One region of the Bradyrhizobium sp. 147 genome, then DNA from elsewhere that is predicted to be linked to it. Evidence: predicted binding sites of a transcription regulator. Region 1 holds the regulator's gene; the other holds the start of a gene.

The links. The regulator PhoB, encoded in region 1, activates phosphate uptake and scavenging genes when phosphate is short. The targets are predictions, from matches to a motif close to TGTCATNNANCTGTCAT.
Region 2: the regulator PhoB is predicted to act here: its motif matches at 1,728-1,744, upstream of IVA87_RS06485 (alkaline phosphatase D family protein).

Annotation. Positions count from the first base shown of each region.
Region 1 is NZ_JADPKL010000005.1:54,490-63,656, reverse strand. It holds gene IVA87_RS01005 (lysylphosphatidylglycerol synthase domain-containing protein) at 1-55, shown strand, start outside; gene IVA87_RS01000 (ATP-binding protein) at 89-1,387, shown strand; gene pstS (phosphate ABC transporter substrate-binding protein PstS) at 1,532-2,545, shown strand; gene pstC (phosphate ABC transporter permease subunit PstC) at 2,705-3,694, shown strand; gene pstA (phosphate ABC transporter permease PstA) at 3,699-4,544, shown strand; gene pstB (phosphate ABC transporter ATP-binding protein PstB) at 4,541-5,362, shown strand; gene phoU (phosphate signaling complex protein PhoU) at 5,374-6,090, shown strand; gene phoB (phosphate regulon transcriptional regulator PhoB) at 6,105-6,812, shown strand; gene IVA87_RS00965 (GcrA family cell cycle regulator) at 7,064-7,576, opposite strand; gene IVA87_RS00960 (aspartate aminotransferase family protein) at 8,044-9,167, shown strand, end outside.
Region 2 is NZ_JADPKL010000024.1:184,369-193,535, reverse strand. It holds gene IVA87_RS06485 (alkaline phosphatase D family protein) at 65-1,639, opposite strand; gene IVA87_RS06480 (hypothetical protein) at 1,830-2,249, opposite strand; gene IVA87_RS06475 (nitronate monooxygenase family protein) at 2,354-3,355, opposite strand; gene IVA87_RS06470 (DHA2 family efflux MFS transporter permease subunit) at 3,450-5,069, opposite strand; gene IVA87_RS06465 (HlyD family secretion protein) at 5,066-6,220, opposite strand; gene IVA87_RS06460 (PRC-barrel domain-containing protein) at 6,583-6,957, opposite strand; gene IVA87_RS06455 (thiamine pyrophosphate-requiring protein) at 7,102-8,889, shown strand; gene IVA87_RS06450 (hypothetical protein) at 8,898-9,125, shown strand.

The DNA.
Region 1 (9,167 bases):
CGGACCGGCGCGTGAGGCCGCCTATGTGAGAGAGCGCAGCGACAGCGGCGCCTGACCGGCGCAGGCCTTTTAGGAGAAGCCCTCCCCGATGGCGATCGACGCCCCATCTTCTCCCTCCAGCCAGCCCTGGTCCGACCGGCTGCGACACTCGACCATCGTCCTGATCGCCGCGGCGCTGGCGCTGTCCGTCGTGGTTTCGCTCGGCGAATTGTCGGTGCTGCACGCTGCCATCGTATTCCTCTGCATTGCAGCCGCGGCGCTGATTCCCTGGCGCCTGCACGATCCCGCCGCCTCGCGCGACGACGTCAGGCGCATCAATCCGGTCGAGAGCGCGGCGGTGGCCGCAGTCGTCGCCGGCATGCCGGATCCTGCGGTGCTGCTCGACCGCGCCGGCCGCGTCATCCACCTCAATGCCGCCGCCGCCCAGCTCGCGCCGGCGCTGCGCAGGAACGAGCTTGCCCAATTCGCGCTGCGCTCGCCGGAGATTATCACGGCCTTGCGCGAGGCGATCGCGACCACCGAGCCGCGGCGCGCGACCTATCTCGATCATGTTCCGGTCGATCGCTGGATGGAGCTCATGATCACGCCGGTGCCGGTGCCGACCACCTTCGGCGGCGCCGACAAGTGCATGCTGATGACCTTCCACGACCAGACGCCGCTGCGGCGCGTCGAGGAGATGCGGGCCGATTTCGTCGCCAATGCCAGCCACGAGCTGCGCACCCCGCTCGCCGCACTGTCGGGCTTCATCGACACACTCCAGGGCCAGGCCAAGGACGATCCAAAGGCGCGCGAGCGCTTCCTCGGCATCATGCACAACCAGGCCACCCGCATGGCGCGCCTGATTGACGATTTGCTGTCGCTGTCGCGGGTCGAGCTGTCGGCCCATGTCCGCCCCGACACCCTGATCGACCTCTTGCCGATCATCCGCCAAGTCGCGGACGGGCTCGAACCGCTGGCGCGGGAGCGTCAGGTCGATGTCGAGACCCATCTGCCGGAAGCCGCCGTGATGATCGCGGGCGACCGCGAGGAGCTGCTCCGCCTGTTCGAGAACCTGATCGAGAACGCGCTCAAATACGGCGCATCGGGCGGACGCGTCATTGTGTCGCTGACCTCAAGCGCGGTCACTGATGGGGCTCAGGAAATCCGCGTCATGGTCCGGGATTTCGGCCCCGGCATCGCACCGGAGCACCTGCCCCGGCTGACCGAGCGCTTCTATCGGGTCGACGTCGGCGACAGCCGCGCGCAGGGCGGAACCGGGCTCGGATTATCGCTGGTGAAACATATTCTTAACCGTCATCGCGGCCGGCTTCTGATCGAAAGCGTCCCCCGGCAGGGCGCCACTTTTACAGCCTGTTTTCCCCAGACTAGGACTTCGGTTGCGACGTAAAAATCAAGCGATTCCAATCGCTTGAGGGTGTCATCCAGCTGTCACGAAACCTTCGTAAAAGCACAGCCGACCGCTCCTAAAGGGGCGGCGCGGGGAGCGCGATCGGGCGCGGATGGCGCTTCGCTCCCCTGTATGGAGACCAGCATGAATTTCCTCAAAACGATCGTCGCGGCCGGCTTGGTCGCCGCCTCGGCGACGGCGGCCTTTGCTGCCGATATCACGGGTGCCGGTGCGACGTTCCCGTTCCCGATCTATTCGAAGTGGGCTGATGCCTACAAGAAGGAGACCGGCAACGGTCTGAATTACCAGTCGATCGGCTCCGGCGGCGGTATCAAGCAGATCCTGGCGAAGACCGTGACCTTCGGCGCCAGCGACGCGCCGCTCAAGGCCGAGCAGCTCGAGAAGGACGGCCTCGTGCAGTGGCCGATGGTGATGGGCGCCATCGTCCCCGTCGTCAACCTCGAGGGCGTGAAGCCCGGCGAGCTGGTGTTCGACGGCGAGACGCTGGCCAACATCTATCTCGGCAAGATCACCAAATGGGACGACGCCGCGATCAAAAAGCTCAACCCGAACGTGAAGCTGCCCGCGGAGGCGATCACCGTGGTCCGCCGTTCCGACGGTTCGGGCACCACCTTCAACTTCACCAACTATCTCTCCAAGGCCAGCGCGGACTGGAAGAGCAAGGTCGGCGAAGGCACCGCAGTGGAGTGGCCGGTCGGCGTCGGCGCCAAGGGCAACGAAGGCGTGTCGGGCAACATCAGCCAGACCAAGAACTCGATCGGCTATGTCGAGTACGCCTATGCCAAGCAGAACAAGCTGACCTACACCGGTCTCGTCAACAAGGCCGGCAAGCCGGTGCAGCCGACCGTCGAGGCCTTCCAGGCCGCCGCCTCCAACGCCGACTGGGCCAAGGCTCCTGGCTATTACGTCATCCTGACCGACCAGCCGGGCGAGAAGTCCTGGCCGATCACTGCGGCGACGTTCATCCTGATGCACAAGTCTGCGACCGACAAGGCCGCCTCCCAGGAAGCCATCAAGTTCTTCCGCTGGGCGTTCAAGAACGGTGGCAAGGCGGCTGAAGAACTCGACTACATCCCGATGCCGGACAGCGTCGTCCAGCTGATCGAGAAGACCTGGGCCGCCGAGATCAAGAGCTGAGGCGAACGGCTCTCATGTCCCGGACGCGCAGCAGCGTGAAACGCTGCTGCGCAGCGCCGGGACAACAACCGGGCCCCGATCAGCGTCGTGCTGTGTCGGGGGCGCGGGACCGGCAACAAGCGTCTATAAATCTGGGTACAGGGGATCGGCGTGGCAGAGATGGCCGTTCAGCGCGATGTAATCGACGACGCCGGACCATATGACCGCGCCAAGGCCTTGAGCGCGTTCAAGCTCGGCGACGTCACCTTCTACTGGATCACGCGACTTTCCGCGATCTCGGTGCTGCTGATCCTCGGCGGCATCATCATTTCGCTGATCGTCGGCGCCTTCCCCGCGATGAAGGAATACGGCCTCTCGTTCCTGTGGACGCAGCGCTGGGCGCCGTCGGCCGATCCGCCCGTGCTCGGCGCGCTCGGGCCGATGTATGGCACGCTCGTCACCTCCTTCATCGCGATGCTGATCGCCATTCCGGTCGGTCTCGGTATTGCGATCTTCCTCACCGAGCTTTGCCCGCAATGGCTGCGCCGCCCGATCGGCATGGCGATCGAGCTGCTCGCCGGCATTCCCTCGATCATCTACGGCATGTGGGGCTTCTTCGTGCTGGGCCCGTTCCTGGCCAACACCTTCCAGCCCTTCATGATACGGGTCTTCGACGGCGTCCCCGTGCTGGGGGCGATCTTCGCAGGTCCGCCGTCGTATCTCAGCCTGTTCAATGCCGCGCTGATCCTCGCCATCATGGTGCTGCCCTTCATCACCTCGATCTCGGTCGACGTGTTCAAGACGGTGCCGCCGGTGCTGAAGGAAGCCGCCTACGGCGTCGGCTGCACCACCTGGGAAGTCGTCCGCAGCGTGGTGATCCCCTACACCCGCATCGGCATCATCGGCGGCGTCATGCTGGCGCTAGGTCGCGCGCTCGGCGAGACGATGGCGGTGACCTTCATCATCGGCAACTCGTTCCGCATCTCCTCGTCGATCTTCGCTCCGGGCACCACGATCTCGGCGGCGATCGCCTCCGAATTCGCCGAGAGTGACGGCCTGCACCAGTCCGGCCTGATCCTGCTCGGCCTGCTCCTGTTCGTACTGACGTTCTTCGTGCTCGCCGCCGCGCGGCTGATGCTGATGCGGCTGGAAACCAAGGCCGGAAAGTGACGCCATGAACCCGATCTATTCGCGCCGTCGCCGCTGGGACATCGTCATCCGCGGTCTCTGCATCGCAGCCGCCGCCTTCGGCGTCACTTGGCTCGCGTTGATTTTGATCACGCTGCTTTACAATGGCCTGGCCGGGCTCAACTACCAGGTCTTCACCGAGAACACGCCCCCGCCCGGATCGAACGAGGGCGGTCTGCTCAACGCCATCGTCGGCTCGCTGATCATGACCGTGATCGGCGTCGGCATCGGCGCGCCGCTCGGCCTGTTCGCCGGCACCTATCTCGCCGAGTACGGCCGCAACGACAAGCTGACCTCGGTGATCCGCTTCATCAACGACATCCTGCTCTCGGCGCCTTCGATCATCATCGGCCTGTTCATCTACGGCGCGGTGGTGGTGCCGATGCGCGGCTTCTCGGCGATCGCCGGCGCGCTGGCGCTCGCCGTGATCGTGATCCCGGTCGTGGTGCGCACGACCGAAGACATGTTGCTGCTGGTGCCGAACCCGCTGCGTGAAGCCGCCAGCGCGCTCGGCCTGCCGCGTTCGCTGGTGATCAAACGGATCGCCTATCGTGCCGCGCGCTCCGGCCTGATCACCGGCGTGCTGCTGGCGACTGCGCGCGTCGCCGGCGAGACCGCGCCGCTGCTGTTCACGGCGCTATCGAACCAGTTCTTCAGCCTCGGTCTCGACAAGACGATGGCCAACCTGCCTGTCACCATCAACAACTTCGTGCAGAGCCCCTACGCCTATTGGAAGCAGCTCGCCTGGAGTGGGGCGCTGCTCATTACCCTGACCGTGCTTGCCCTGAACATTGGCGCGCGCATCCTTGGCGCCGAGAGGACTGCAAAATGAGTGAAATGTCTGTTTCCGTAAGTGCGCCGACCGTTCATCCCGGCTCACAGCCGCTACCCGAGGCGCCTGCCAAGGTGACCGCGCGCAACCTCAATTTCTACTACGGTGAGCACCACGCGCTGAAGAACATCAATCTGGCCCTCGGCACCAACCGCGTCACGGCCTTCATCGGCCCGTCGGGCTGCGGCAAGTCGACCCTGCTGCGCATCTTCAACCGGATGTACGATCTCTATCCAGGCCAGCGCGCCACCGGCCAGCTGTTGCTCGACCAGACCAACATCCTTGATCCCAAGCTGGACCTCAACCTGCTGCGCGCCCGGGTCGGCATGGTGTTCCAGAAACCGACGCCGTTCCCGATGACGATCTACGAGAACATCGCCTTCGGCATCCGCCTCTATGAGAAGATCTCGAAGTCCGAGATGGACGACCGCGTCGAGAAGGCGCTGCGCGGCGGCGCGCTGTGGAACGAGGTCAAGGACAAGCTCAACGCGTCCGGCCTGTCGCTCTCCGGCGGCCAGCAGCAGCGCCTCTGCATTGCCCGCACGGTCGCGGTACGGCCCGAAGTGATCTTGTTCGATGAGCCCTGCTCGGCGCTCGACCCGATCTCGACCGCCAAGGTCGAGGAGCTGATCCAGGAATTGTCCGAGAACTACACGATCGCGATCGTCACCCACAATATGCAGCAGGCGGCGCGCGTCTCTGATAAAACCGCCTTCATGTATCTCGGCGAGCTGATCGAGTTCGATGACACCAGCAAGATCTTCACGTCGCCGAGCGATCGGCGTACGCAGGATTACATCACCGGCCGGTTCGGCTGAGGAGACGGGACATGGGTACTGAACATACCGCAAAGGCCTTCGATACCGACCTCCAGGAGCTCACTCGCCTCGTCGCCGAGATGGGCGGCATCGCCGAGCGCATGATCGTCGATTCCGTCGACGCGCTGATCCGCCGCGACGTCGCGCTCGGCCAGCGCGTCGTCACCACCGATGCCGAGCTCGACGCGCTTCAGAAGCGCATCGAGGAGCGCGCCGTGCTCACCATCGCCCGCCGCCAGCCGATGGCGGTGGATTTGCGCGAGATCGTCGGCGCCATGCGCGTTGCCACCGATCTTGAGCGCATCGGCGACCTCGCCAAGAACATGGGCAAGCGCGTTGCGGCGCTGGAGACAGACTTCCATCCGCTGAAACTGTTCCGCGGCCTGGAGCACATGACCGACCTCGTGCAGCAGCAGGTCAAGTCGGTGCTTGATGCCTATGCCGCGCACGATTTGCCGGCGGCGATGGCAGTGTGGAAGGGCGACGAGGAAGTGGACGCCATCTGCACCTCTCTGTTTCGCGAGCTCCTCACTTATATGATGGAGGATCCGCGCAACATCTCGTTCTGCATCCATCTGATGTTCTGCGCCAAGAACATCGAGCGGATCGGTGATCACGCCACCAACATCGCCGAGACCGTGTTCTACATGATCGAGGGGCAGGCGATCACCGACAAGCGGCCGAAGGGCGACATGACGACCTTCGCCACGACGGTACCGAATACCTAGGGAGCGACGACAACATGGGCGCACGCATTATGGTGGTTGAGGACGAGGAAGCTCTCACCGAGCTTCTGCGTTACAACCTCGAAGGCGACGGCTATGACGTGGAGACGGTGATGCGCGGCGACGACGCCGACACCCGCCTTAAGGAACACATCCCCGATCTGATCGTGCTCGACTGGATGCTGCCGGGACTGTCCGGCATCGAGCTGTGCCGGCGGCTGCGCACCCGTCCCGAGACCAAGCAGCTCCCGATCATCATGCTGACCGCGCGCGGCGAGGAGAGCGAGCGGGTGCGGGGTCTTGCGACCGGCGCCGACGACTACATCGTCAAGCCGTTCTCGGTGCCGGAGCTGCTCGCGCGCGTGAAGGGCCTTCTGCGGCGCGCAAGCCCCGAGCGGCTCGCCACCGTGCTCGCCTATGGCGACATCGAGCTCGATCGCGACAAGCGCCGCGTCGCGCGTTCGGGCCGGCCGATCGATCTCGGCCCGACCGAATATCGCCTGCTGGAGTTTTTCCTGGAGCATCCCGGTCGCGTGTTCTCGCGCGAGCAGCTGCTCGACAGCGTCTGGGGCCGCGACATCTACATCGACGAGCGCACCGTCGACGTCCATATCGGCCGCCTGCGCAAGCTGCTCAATCTCGGCCGCGAGCAGGACCCGATCCGTACCGTCCGCGGCGCGGGTTATGCGCTGGATGATCGGTTTGCAAAGGCGGAGCAGACGTAGGCCCAGCTGCGTCAACAATCTCGGCCGTCGTCCCGGACAAGCGTAGCTCCGGCAACGCGCAGCGTTGTCCGGAGCGAAGCGCCGATCCGGGACCCGGGCCCATTGTTGCGCGAAAAAGGTAACTCCGAGGCCCCGTAACCACGGCTTGCGGTGGCTATCGGTCCCGGATCGGCGCTACGCTTGTCCGGGACGACATCGGGTTTGTTGCGCCGTCACCGCGTGACGGCTGCCGGCTCGATCTCAGGAAATAATCACCGCGTGCTCGGCTTCGGTGCCGCCCGCCGGCGATCCGCTGCCGGCTGATAGGCGACGCGCGAGTGCTGGGCGCAGTAGGGCAGGCCTGACAGCGCCTTGCCGCCACAGAAGAAGAAGTCCGGGCTGGAGGGATCGCCGACCGGCCAGTGGCACGTCGCCTCGTTCAATTCCAGCAGCGACAGCCGCTGGCTCATCGGCACCACGTTGTCGTAGGTGACCGGTTCGGCCTCCACCTCGACCTCGAAGGCCTGCGCCAGCGCGGTGTTGCCGCGCGAGATCGGCCGGGTCACCCGCATCATATGCTGCGCGGGCCGCGCCTTGCGCGGCCGCGGCGCTGCCGATGAAGGGCTCTTGGCGCGGCCCGACAGGCCAAGCCTGTGCACTTTGCCGATCACGGCATTGCGGGTCACATTGCCGAGCTCGGCCGCGATCTGGCTGGCCGAAAGTCCGGCCTCCCAGAGCTTCTTCAGCTGCTCGACGCGATCATCGGACCAGGTCAAAACCGTCATTGCACCCTTTCCCTCGTTGCGCGCCGCCATCCTGGGGCCTCACAGCGAATGCTTAAGCCTTGAAAAACCCGTGCCGTCAGAATCCCTTAAGGCTCGCCGGGCGCGTGACTGACGCCCGAACGTTTACGCCGGTACATGAGGACTCTTGGGATCAGAACCGCTGCACGAGATGTCGTATCTGACAGTCCGAACGCTACAATATGGCGTGACTCCCGCGCAAGAGTCCGCCGACTCGCTTCCACATGTTCCGTGGTGAAAACCCTGCAAGATCGGCACCGCAAGACTACGGATTCGGCGTTTCGCGAGGCTTTCCGGCGGCATTGACACCCGTCTTGCCAGGCATAAGATGGTGACGCGTGCCGCCCTTAAAAGGCGGCACGTTTCGTTTTCCGGACCGGTCAATGGTGCGCTGCGCAAGGCATGCCAGGCAGGTCTCAACGTCCAAATGCAACATCCAAGTGATGGTCATGACCAACAGCGCCGCGCCGCATCTGCTTCCCGTTTTCGCCAGGGCGGACCTTGGCTTCGAGCGCGGCGAAGGCTGCTGGCTGATCGCGACCAATGGCGATCGCTATCTCGATTTCACCTCGGGCGTCGCGGTGAACGCGCTCGGCCACGCCCATCCCGCATTGGTCAAGGCGTTGCAGGAGCAGGCGACCAGGCTCTGGCACATGTCGAACCTGTTCCAGAGTCCCGATGGCGAACGGCTTGCAACGCGTCTGTGCAACGAAAGTTTCGCGGACTTCGTGTTCTTCTGCAATTCCGGCGCCGAAGCGTTGGAATGCGTGATCAAGGTCGTGCGGCGCTATCACGCCGCCAAGGGCCATCCCGATCGCTATCGCATGATCACCTTCGAAGGCGCCTTCCACGGCCGCACGCTGGCGACGCTGGCGGCGACGGGCTCGGCAAAATATCTTGAAGGTTTCGGCCCGCCCATGGATGGCTTCGACCAAGTCCCGCATGGCGACATCGAGGCCGTGAAGAAGGCGATCGGTCCGCAGACCGCCGGCATCCTGATCGAGCCGATCCAGGGCGAGGGCGGCGTGCGTTCGTCAACACCCGCCTTCCTCAAGGCGCTGCGTCAGCTCTGCGACGAGAAGGGGCTGTTGCTCGCGTTCGACGAGGTGCAGACCGGCATGGGCCGCACCGGCGATCTGTTCGCGCATCGCCGTCTCGGCGTTACCCCCGACGTGATGTCGCTGGCGAAAGCGCTCGGTGGCGGCTTCCCGATCGGCGCTTGTCTTGCCACCGCGGAAGCGGCTTCCGGCATGACGCCCGGCTCGCACGGCTCGACCTTCGGCGGCAATCCGCTCGCGATCTCCGCTGCGAACGCCGTGCTCGACGTCATGCTCGAGCCCGGCTTTTTCGATCACGTGCAGAGGATGTCGCTGCTGCTCAAGCAGAAGCTCGCCTCGGTGATCGATCGCTATCCTGATATCGTCAGCGAAGTCCGCGGTGAGGGGCTCCTGATCGGCATCAAGGCGGTCGTGCCTTCGGGTGATCTCGTTGCCGCCCTGCGCAACGAAAAGCTGCTCACCGTCGGCGCCGGCGACAATGTCGTGCGCTTCCTGCCGCCGCTGATCGTCACCGA
Region 2 (9,167 bases), on a different contig from region 1:
GTGGCAGGAGCAGCGACCATAGCGCGGGAGACGCCGGGCGGCCAATCAAGATCGAGTTAATGGCCTACGAATGCTGAGCCACGACGGCCGGTCGTGCCTGCTGCTGCGGCTGGATATCGACTGACCAGAGATCGCGGTTATCGACGTCCTTCAAGGTCACTCTCATCACACCGCTGCGGCCGTCGATGTCGACCCGGCCGAAGAACTGCAAGCCGAAGCACGGCGCCAGATTCTCGCCCTGCGCAGCGCTACAGCCGTGCTGGTACATTGCGACCGGACCAAACGTGTCATCGAGTTCGCCCGGGCTCCAGGTGCCGGCATGCAGCGGGCCGGAGACGAACTCCCAGAACGGATCGAAGTCCTGGAATTGCGCCTTGTTGGGATCGTAATAGTGCGCGGCGGTGTAGTGCATGTCGGCAGTGAGCCAGACGATGTTGCGGATTCCGGCGCGCTTGATGAACGCCAGCAGATCGGCGATCTCGTGCTCACGCCGGTCGGGCGGCCCATTGCCGAGCGCAACGGCGTCCAGGCTGATCAGGCCGATCGGCAAATCGGCCGCAATCACCTTCCAGGTCGCGCGTGAGGCAGCGAGCTCGCGCTTCAACCAGGCGAGCTGCTCGGTGCCGACGATCCAGCCGCGATGGTCGCATCCCTTGTTCCAGGTGCCATCGCGATAGCTACGCATGTCGATCATGAAAACGTCGAGCAGCGGGCCGTAAGCGATCTTGCGATAGACCCGACCCTGCCGCGCGCCAACGTCGCGGATCGGCACGAAATCGAAGAAGGCGCGGCGGGCGCGCGCGACCAAGAGCGGCGTGCCGTCGTCCTCGTAACCGGCGGCGTCGTAGCTGCCGGTCGGCGACCAGTCGTTGGTGACCTCGTGATCATCCCACTGCGCCAACATCGGCACCTCGGCATGGAAGGCGCGAAAGTGTTCGTCGAGGTGGTTGTATTTGTAATTGCCGCGGAACTGCGCCAGCGTGTGCGCGACCTCGGATTTTTCCTCAGTGACGATGTTGCGCCAAATTCCGCCGTTCGGCAGGTTTTGTTCGGCAGGAATCGTGCAGTCTGCATAGATGTGGTCGCCGGAATGGATGAAGAAATCCGGGCGGTTGTCGAGCATGGTGCGATAGCTGCGATATCCGCCGCGCGAGACGTCGATGCCCCAGCCCTGCCCCGCGGTGTCGCCGGACCACAGGAACGAGATCGACTGGCCCGCAGCCGGCGCGGTGCGGAAATGGCCGACGCGGCTTTCGCCGGCAATCCCGGTCGCGGCGTCGTCTAAGCGGACGCGGTAGAAGATGTCCTGCCCGGGAGGCAGATCGTTCAGCAGTAGTTTTGAGGTGAAATCGGCCTCGGGCAGCGCATCGCCGGAGGCCGACGCGACGATCGCCTTGAAGCTCTCGAGGGTCGAGCACTCCACCCGCATCCGCGCCGCTCGGTCGGCACGCGCCCAGATCACGGCGGAGGCTCCAGAGACATCGCCGGACTGGATGCCGCTCGTGATCTGCGGACGGTCGGCAGCGCGACTGAGATGCGGCTTTGCGAGCGTCCCAAGCGAGGCGACGGCGAGACTGGAGGTTGAATGGACCAAAAATTGCCGCCGGGTCCATGCCCGCGCGGCGCGGAGCGTTGCCATTCAGGAAACCTTCGTCGAATCGCAACGGAAGGTGCCTGCGCTCCTTGACTCTATCCTTACGGTTTCTTGACTTCGCGCCTACGATTTTACGACGCGCGGATGACGGTTTCGACTGGCAAGCGTAACCACGGTGCAGGTGCGCTTCCTCGCCCGCTTGCGGCGGCGAGGTGAAGAGGCAGCAGCGCTGCGACTAACGCTTCCAATTGCAGATGCCGCCGGAGCGGCATGGCCAAGTCTGGATACGCGTGTCCAGCGCCTGTGCGTCGAGCGGATTGCCGTGGCGATGCGAGAGTTTGGTGCGGGCCGTACCGCGCGGCTGAACGCTCCGGCCATGGCCGACCTTGGGCTCGGCCACTTGCACGCGTTCGGCGGCAACCTTCTTCGGCACGTGGATCGGCTCGGCGCGCGCCTGCGCCTCGTTGCCGCCGCGTGCCTCCAAAGCGACCGGCGCGAACTGCGTCTCAGGACCAAGCCGCTTCGGCGACAGCACGGCCTTGGACAGATCGAGACCCAGATATTCGTCAGGCTTGTAGTCGTCAGCACTCGCGAGGCCCGCCGCTGCGAGCACGAGCGCCATCGCAATTGCAAAGGGAACGCTTTTCAGGACCACGAGCACCTCCTGAAATTGATGAAGGGGTAATTTACCCCTATTTAGGAGGCGCCACGCGCAATTCCAGCGGCCAATTGCCGCCGTGGTTAAGAAGTTTGGCGGAGTCAGGCGACTTTTCGCGTCGTCTCCGTCCCATCCAGGAACCCGATCAGGCGGCTGCGGATGATGGTTTCCGCCTCACTCATGATGCGGTCGACGAGCTCCTTGCAGGAGGGAATGTCGTGGATGAGGCCTGCGACCATGCCGCAGCTCCAGGCGCCCGCGTCCATCTGACCGTCCAGCATGATCCTGGGATAGACACCCGCGACCTGGTCGTGAATGTCGTCGATGGTGAGCTTGGTGCCCTTCTCGCGCTCGATCTCGAGCAGGCGGTCGACATTGGCGTTCTTCAGGACGCGCTCGGTATTGCGCAGCGCCCGCATGATCAGGCGGGTGTCGAGTTCGGTGGCGGCGACCAGCGCGTTCTTGACGTTCTGATGCACCGGCGCTTCCTTGGTGGCGATGAAGCGAGTGCCCATGTTCATGCCGGCTGCGCCGAGTGACAACGCCGCGACCAGGCTGCGCCCGTCGGCCATGCCCCCGGAGGCGACGAAGGGAATCTTCAACTCTTCCGCCGCGCGCGGCAGCAGGATCATGTTGGGAACGTCGTCCTCGCCGGGATGGCCGCCGCATTCAAAGCCGTCGACGCTGACGGCGTCGCAGCCGATCCGCTCCGCCTTCAGGGAGTGGCGCACCGAGGTGCATTTGTGGATGACCTTGATGCCGGCCGCCTTCAGCGCCGGCATGTATGCTTCCGGGCTGCGGCCCGCTGTCTCCACCGCTTTGATGCCACCTTCGACGATGGCCGCGATGTATTCCGGATAAGGCGGCGCCGAGAAGGTCGGCAGGAAGGTGAGATTCACGCCGAACGGCTTGTCCGTCATGTCGCGGCAGCGCGCGATCTCCTTGGCCAGCAGCTCGGGCGTCTTCTGCGTAAGCCCGGTGATGATGCCGAGCCCGCCGGCATTGGAGACGGCGGCGGCCAGCTCGGCAAAGCCGACGAAATGCATGCCGCCCTGGATGATCGGGTGCTCGATGCCGAACAGTTCGGTGATCGCGGTCTTCACGTCAGTTTCCTCCCAGGGCTTTGCTTGATGTCAGGTTCAGTCTAGCCGCAGTCTCGTGCCGCGGTCACCCCTTCTCTCTGAACGGGAGAGCCCGTCAGTGCCCCCGCGCCGGCGCGCTCAAATCGATCCTGCGGAGCACGGCTGCGGTGGGGATCATCAGCAGGGCGATAATCGCAAGCGTCCAGAACACGTCGATATAGGCGAGGAGGTCGACCTGCTGCTGCAAGGTCTTGCCAACCCATGCGACCGCCTGCGACGCGGCATCGCTTGCATTGGAGCCCTGCGCTTGGAAGTAACGTGTCATGGCGTCGATGGTCTGCTGGTAGCCGAGATCGGACGGCGCTGCGTGCTCGATCAGGCGGCTCTGGTGGAATTGCTGGCGCTGCGCCAGAATGGTCTGCGCCAGCGCGACACCCATGGAGCCGCCGATATTGCGGGCGACATTGATCAGCGCCGAGGCCTGGTTGGTCCTGTCCGGCGGGATGCCGTCATAGGACGCGGTCGTCACCGGCAGGAACAGGAAGGGGAGACCGAGCGCAAGGAAGATGCGCGACAGCGCAGCGTAGCCGTAGGTGATGTCGCCGGTCAGCCCGGTGAGATGCCACATCGAGAACGCGACGATGGCGGCACCACACATGATGAGATATTTCGGCTGCACGATGCCGACGAGGCGGCCAACCACCGGCATCAGCACCAGCGTCGCGACGCCGCCGGGCGACAACGCGAGACCGGCCAGCATCGCGGTGTAGTTCAGCTCGGTCTGGAGCAGTTGCGGCAGGAGCTGCGTCGTCGAGATCAGCACCGCGCCGGTGCCGAGCATGACGAGGAAGCAGGCGGCGAACTGACGGCGGCCAAGCAGGCGAAGGTCGACGATGGGCTGCTCCCGCGTCAGCTCCCAGGGAATGAGCGAGAGCAGCGAGACGGCCGCGAGCACCGCGAAGACGACGATCATGTTCGATCCGAACCAGTCATTGCGCTGGCCTTCGTCGAGCACGAATTCGAGCGAGCCGAGCCCGATCGCAACGAGGGCGAAACCGACATAGTCGACGCGCAGACCCTTGCTGAGCAGCTTCTCCCTCTCCTCCTCTGCGCCCGACGGCTCTTTGACCAGCGTGCCGACCAGGAACAACGACAGCAATCCCATGGGAACGTTGATCAGGAACACCCAGTGCCAAGTATACGTATCGGTAATCCAGCCGCCGAGCGTCGGCCCGATCACTGGCGCGACCACGACGGCGACGCCGTAGATGGCAAAGGCCTGGCCACGCTTATGCGGTGGGAAGGAATCGGCGAGGATCGCCTGCTCGCTGGTCGCCATGCCGCCGCCACCAAGGCCTTGCAAGATCCGGAACAGTACCAGCGATTGCAAATTCCAGGCGAAGCCGCACAGGAGCGACGCGATCGAGAACGTCGCGACGCACATCATGTAGAAGCGCTTGCGGCCGATCACGGTCGACAGCCAGCCCGAGATCGACAGCACGACGGCGTTGGCGACGAGATAGCTGGTGATGACGTAGGTGCTCTCGTCGATGCCGACCGCGAGCCCGCCGGCAATGTGGCGCAAGGCGACGTTGGCGATGGTGGTGTCGAGCACCTCCATGAAGGTCGCGATCGAGACCACGAAGGCGATCAGATAGGGATTGTGCCCGCCCGCCGCCGACCGCTCCGGCGACCAACCCCCGGCGGACGCGCCGCCTTGCGTGACGTCCGTCATCGCACCCTGGTCCAGGGCACGACCGACATGCCCGGTCCGACCGGCAGATCGGGCGGCCAGTTGTCGACCACGATCTTCACCGGCACACGCTGCACCACCTTGACGTAGTTGCCGGTGGCATTCTCCGCCGGCAGCAGGCTGAACGCGGTGCCTGAGCCCGGCTGCACCGAATCGACGTGGCCGGTCAGCTTGCGGCCGGGATAGGCATCGATGCGCATCTCTACCGGCTGGCCTGGCCGCATGTCGTTGAGCTGTGTTTCTTTATAGTTGGCGACGATCCAGACCTCGTCGGGCACGAACATCATCAGGCTCTGGCCGGCGGTGACGAATGTGCCCTTGGCGGCGGAGAGCTTGACGACGCGACCGGACTGCGCCGCAACGACGCTGGTATATTGCAGGTTCAGCTTGGCCTGATCGAGCTGCGCCTGCGATTGCCCGAGCTGCGCCTTGGCGCCTTCGAGCTGCGCTTGTAGCGATTTGATGCTCAGTTGCGCGGCCGTCACCGCGGTCTTGGCGCGCTCGGTGTTGGCCTGCTGCGCCTGAAGGTCGGAACGGGTCTGTTGCTGGCGCTGCACGGTTCCGGCTCCCTTTTCGACCAGATCCTGGGCGCGCGCGAATTCTTCCTGCGAGAACTGGAGTTGGGCCTCAGCCTGTTCGAGCTGCGCCTGGGCCTGCTTGATCTGCTCCTGCTGGGAGTCGATTTGCGCCCCGACATTGGCGATGTTCGCTTTGGCCGCCGCGACCTGCGCATCGGCTTGATCGATGGCGATGCGATAGTCGCGCTCGTCGAGCTTGGCGAGAAGGTCGCCGGCATTGACGTGCTGGTTGTCCGTGACCGGGATGTCGGTCACGTAACCACCGACCTTCGAAGCCACCGAAAAACTGCGCGCGGCGACGAAAGCGTCGTCGGTGGATTCGTAATGGCGGACCTCAAGCCAATAGAGCAGACCGCCGACGAGCGCCGCGATCAGCACGATGGCGCCGACAGTTGCCAACAGCCAATGCTGGCGAAGCCTCGCGCGCAACGGCGGCGCCGGTTCGCCCGACTGCTCCTTGACGTCGCGGGATTGATCAGGATTCGTTCTCGGAGCTTCCTTCGTCCACTGCGGCTGCTCCGCGGACGGCCCACGCTCCCGGGTTTGAGCATCCACGCTGACCACCTTTTATCGGGACTACCGGTCGCAAGCCAATTGAGCCAAGCTTGCGCGCCGGCAGCCCAACCGCAGCGCCGAAGCATGGTTCCGACTTGCTGGAGCACCGCTGTCATTCGTGAATGCGGTGCTCAGAAAGCGCGGCACCGCCGCGCTGCGCTTCTCGATCGCTCTTACGGAAAGTGGACGTTAGTGCGTCTTGGTCTCGTGCCATTTCTCGAGGTCGGGCTTTACTTTGTCCGATCCCTGCTCTTTTTCCGGATTGCCCTTCCAAGGCTTGTCCGTCTGCCTGTGCGAACCCCAGTCGCTCTCAGTCCGGGGATCATCGGTAGGCCGTTCCTTACTCATCGTATCGTCCTTTGCTACGCGAAGGGAACGCCGTAATAGGCATTGATACCGCGTACGGCAGCATCATCACCCCAGTTCCACTCAGCCTTCTCACCATATTTCGGAGCGCCTTCCAGATCCTTCGCGGTAATCGCGGTAACATAGCCGCCGAGCTCGGTGTCGTATTTCAGGGACTGCCAGGGCAACGGGTAATGATCATTGCCGAGGCCGAGAAATCCGCCGAAGCCAAGCACTGCGTAAGAGACCTTGCCGCTGATCTTGTCGATCATGACGCGTTCGATTGAACCGATCCGGTTTCGATCGGCCCCATAGACCGATGTTCCTTCGACCTTGTCACTTCCGATCAGCCGGCCCATCTCGTTTTGGTCCAGTTCACCCTGATCCAGCATCGTCATTCTCCACTCAGCCATTTGTGAATCAACGGCGCGAGGTCAGCGATCGTTCCGACGCGGTTCCGCAAGAGCCAAGGAACATCGCCGGAAACAACAGGTTCTCTGAGTCTAACCAGGTCCGAACCGAGAGAGCCGCCCGTAATGTCTCAGACCGTCTCAGACTTCATCGTTCAGCGCCTGCATCAATGGGGCGTGCGTCACATCTTCGGTTACCCCGGAGACGGCATTAACGGCGTGTTCGGCGCCATGAACCGGGCTGAAGGCCAGATCGGCTTCGTGCAGGCGCGGCACGAGGAGATGGCGGCATTCATGGCGACCGCCTACGCGAAATTCGCGGGCCAGCTCGGCGTCTGTATCGCGACCTCGGGGCCCGGCGCTTCGCACCTCGTCACCGGTCTCTACGATGCACTGCTGGATCACCAGCCGGTGCTCGCCATCGTCGGCCAGCAGGCGCGCAATGCGCTGGGTGGGAGCTACCAGCAGGAACTTGACCTGGTGTCGATGTTCAAGGACGTCGCCGGCGCCTATGTCGCACAAGCCTCTTCGCCCGCGCAGGTCCGGCACTTGATCGATCGCGCCGTGCGGATCGCCCTGGCGAGACGAGTCCCGACAGCGATCATCCTGCCCAACGACATCCAGGAAGAGCCTTACGAGGACCCGCCCCGTGCGCACGGCACGTTGCATTCTGGCATCGGCTACAGCGCGCCCAGCATCACGCCGCGTGACGCCGATCTCGACCGCGCGGCGGACATCCTCAATGCCGGCAATAAGGTTGCGATGCTCGTCGGGGCCGGCGCGCTTGGCGCCACCGACGAAGTCATCGCGGTCGCCGACCGGCTGTCGGCCGGCTGCGCCAAGGCGCTGCTCGGCAAGGCCGCACTCCCGGACGACCTGCCATGGGTCACCGGCTCGATCGGCCTGCTCGGCACCGAGCCCAGCTACAACATGATGATGGAATGCGATACGCTGCTGATGATAGGCTCCGCCTTTCCTTACGCCGAATTCCTGCCCAAGGAAGGTGCGGCGCGCGGCGTGCAGATCGATATCGATGCCAGCATGATGTCGATCCGTTTTCCGATGGAGGTCGGCCTCGTCGGCGACGCCGCCGAAACATTGCGCGCGCTGCTGCCGCGGCTCGCGCCAAAGAGCGACGGCGCCTGGCGCAAGGCCATCGAGCAGGACGTCGCGACCTGGTGGAAAACGCTGGACGACCGCGCGCATCAGCCCGCCGCGCCCGTCAATCCCCAGCTCGTCGCCTGGGAATTGTCTCCGCGCCTGCCCGACCGCGCCATCATCACCAGCGATTCCGGCTCCTGTGCCAACTGGTTTGCGCGCGATCTGAAGATGCGCCGCGGCATGACGGCCTCGCTTTCTGGCGGCCTCGCCTCGATGGGCGCTGCGGTGCCTTACGCGCTCGCCGCCAAATATGCCAATCCGGACCGGCCGGTGATCGCATTGGTCGGCGACGGCGCCATGCAAATGAACAACATGGCCGAGTTGATCACGGCCGCGAAATACTGGCGCTCTTGGCGAGATCCGCACTTCATCGTCTGCGTCTTCAACAACGAAGACCTCAACCAAGTCACTTGGGAGCAGCGCATCATCAACGGCGATCCCAAGTTCGAAGCCTCGCAGCGCATTCCTGACGTCTCCTATTCACGCTTCGCTGAGCTGATCGGCCTGCGCGGCATCTTCGTCGACAGTCCCCAGCTGCTCGGCTCGGCCTGGGAGCAGGCGCTGGCGAGCGATATGCCTGTCGTTCTGGAAGTGAAAACCGATCCCGAGGTGCCGCCGCTGCCGCCGCACATCACCTTGCAGCAGGCGAAGAATTTTTCGCTCGCCCTGATGAAGGGCGATCCGAACGAAAGCGGGATGATCAAGGGAGCTGCGCGGCAGGTGTTGGAATCGATTCTGCCCGGCAAGCAATGAGGTGAACCATGAGTGACTTCCGCGATGTTCAGCACGGCGTCAATGACCCGGTCGACGGCGTCGACGTGAAGTGGCATTTCAACGACAACCGGACACCGCATGAGCGGGCGCAGCGGCATGCCGACGTGCGCGCCGACGCCACCGCCGCGCCGGCCGAGCCGTTTCTGCCCGAGCGGCTTCGGCGCAAGCCGACCGAGCCCATCAATCCGCGCACTGGGCGTAATCCCACGGACTAGTCGTTAGGAACCTCGGCCCTCGCGGCGTGTTGATCGGCGCAA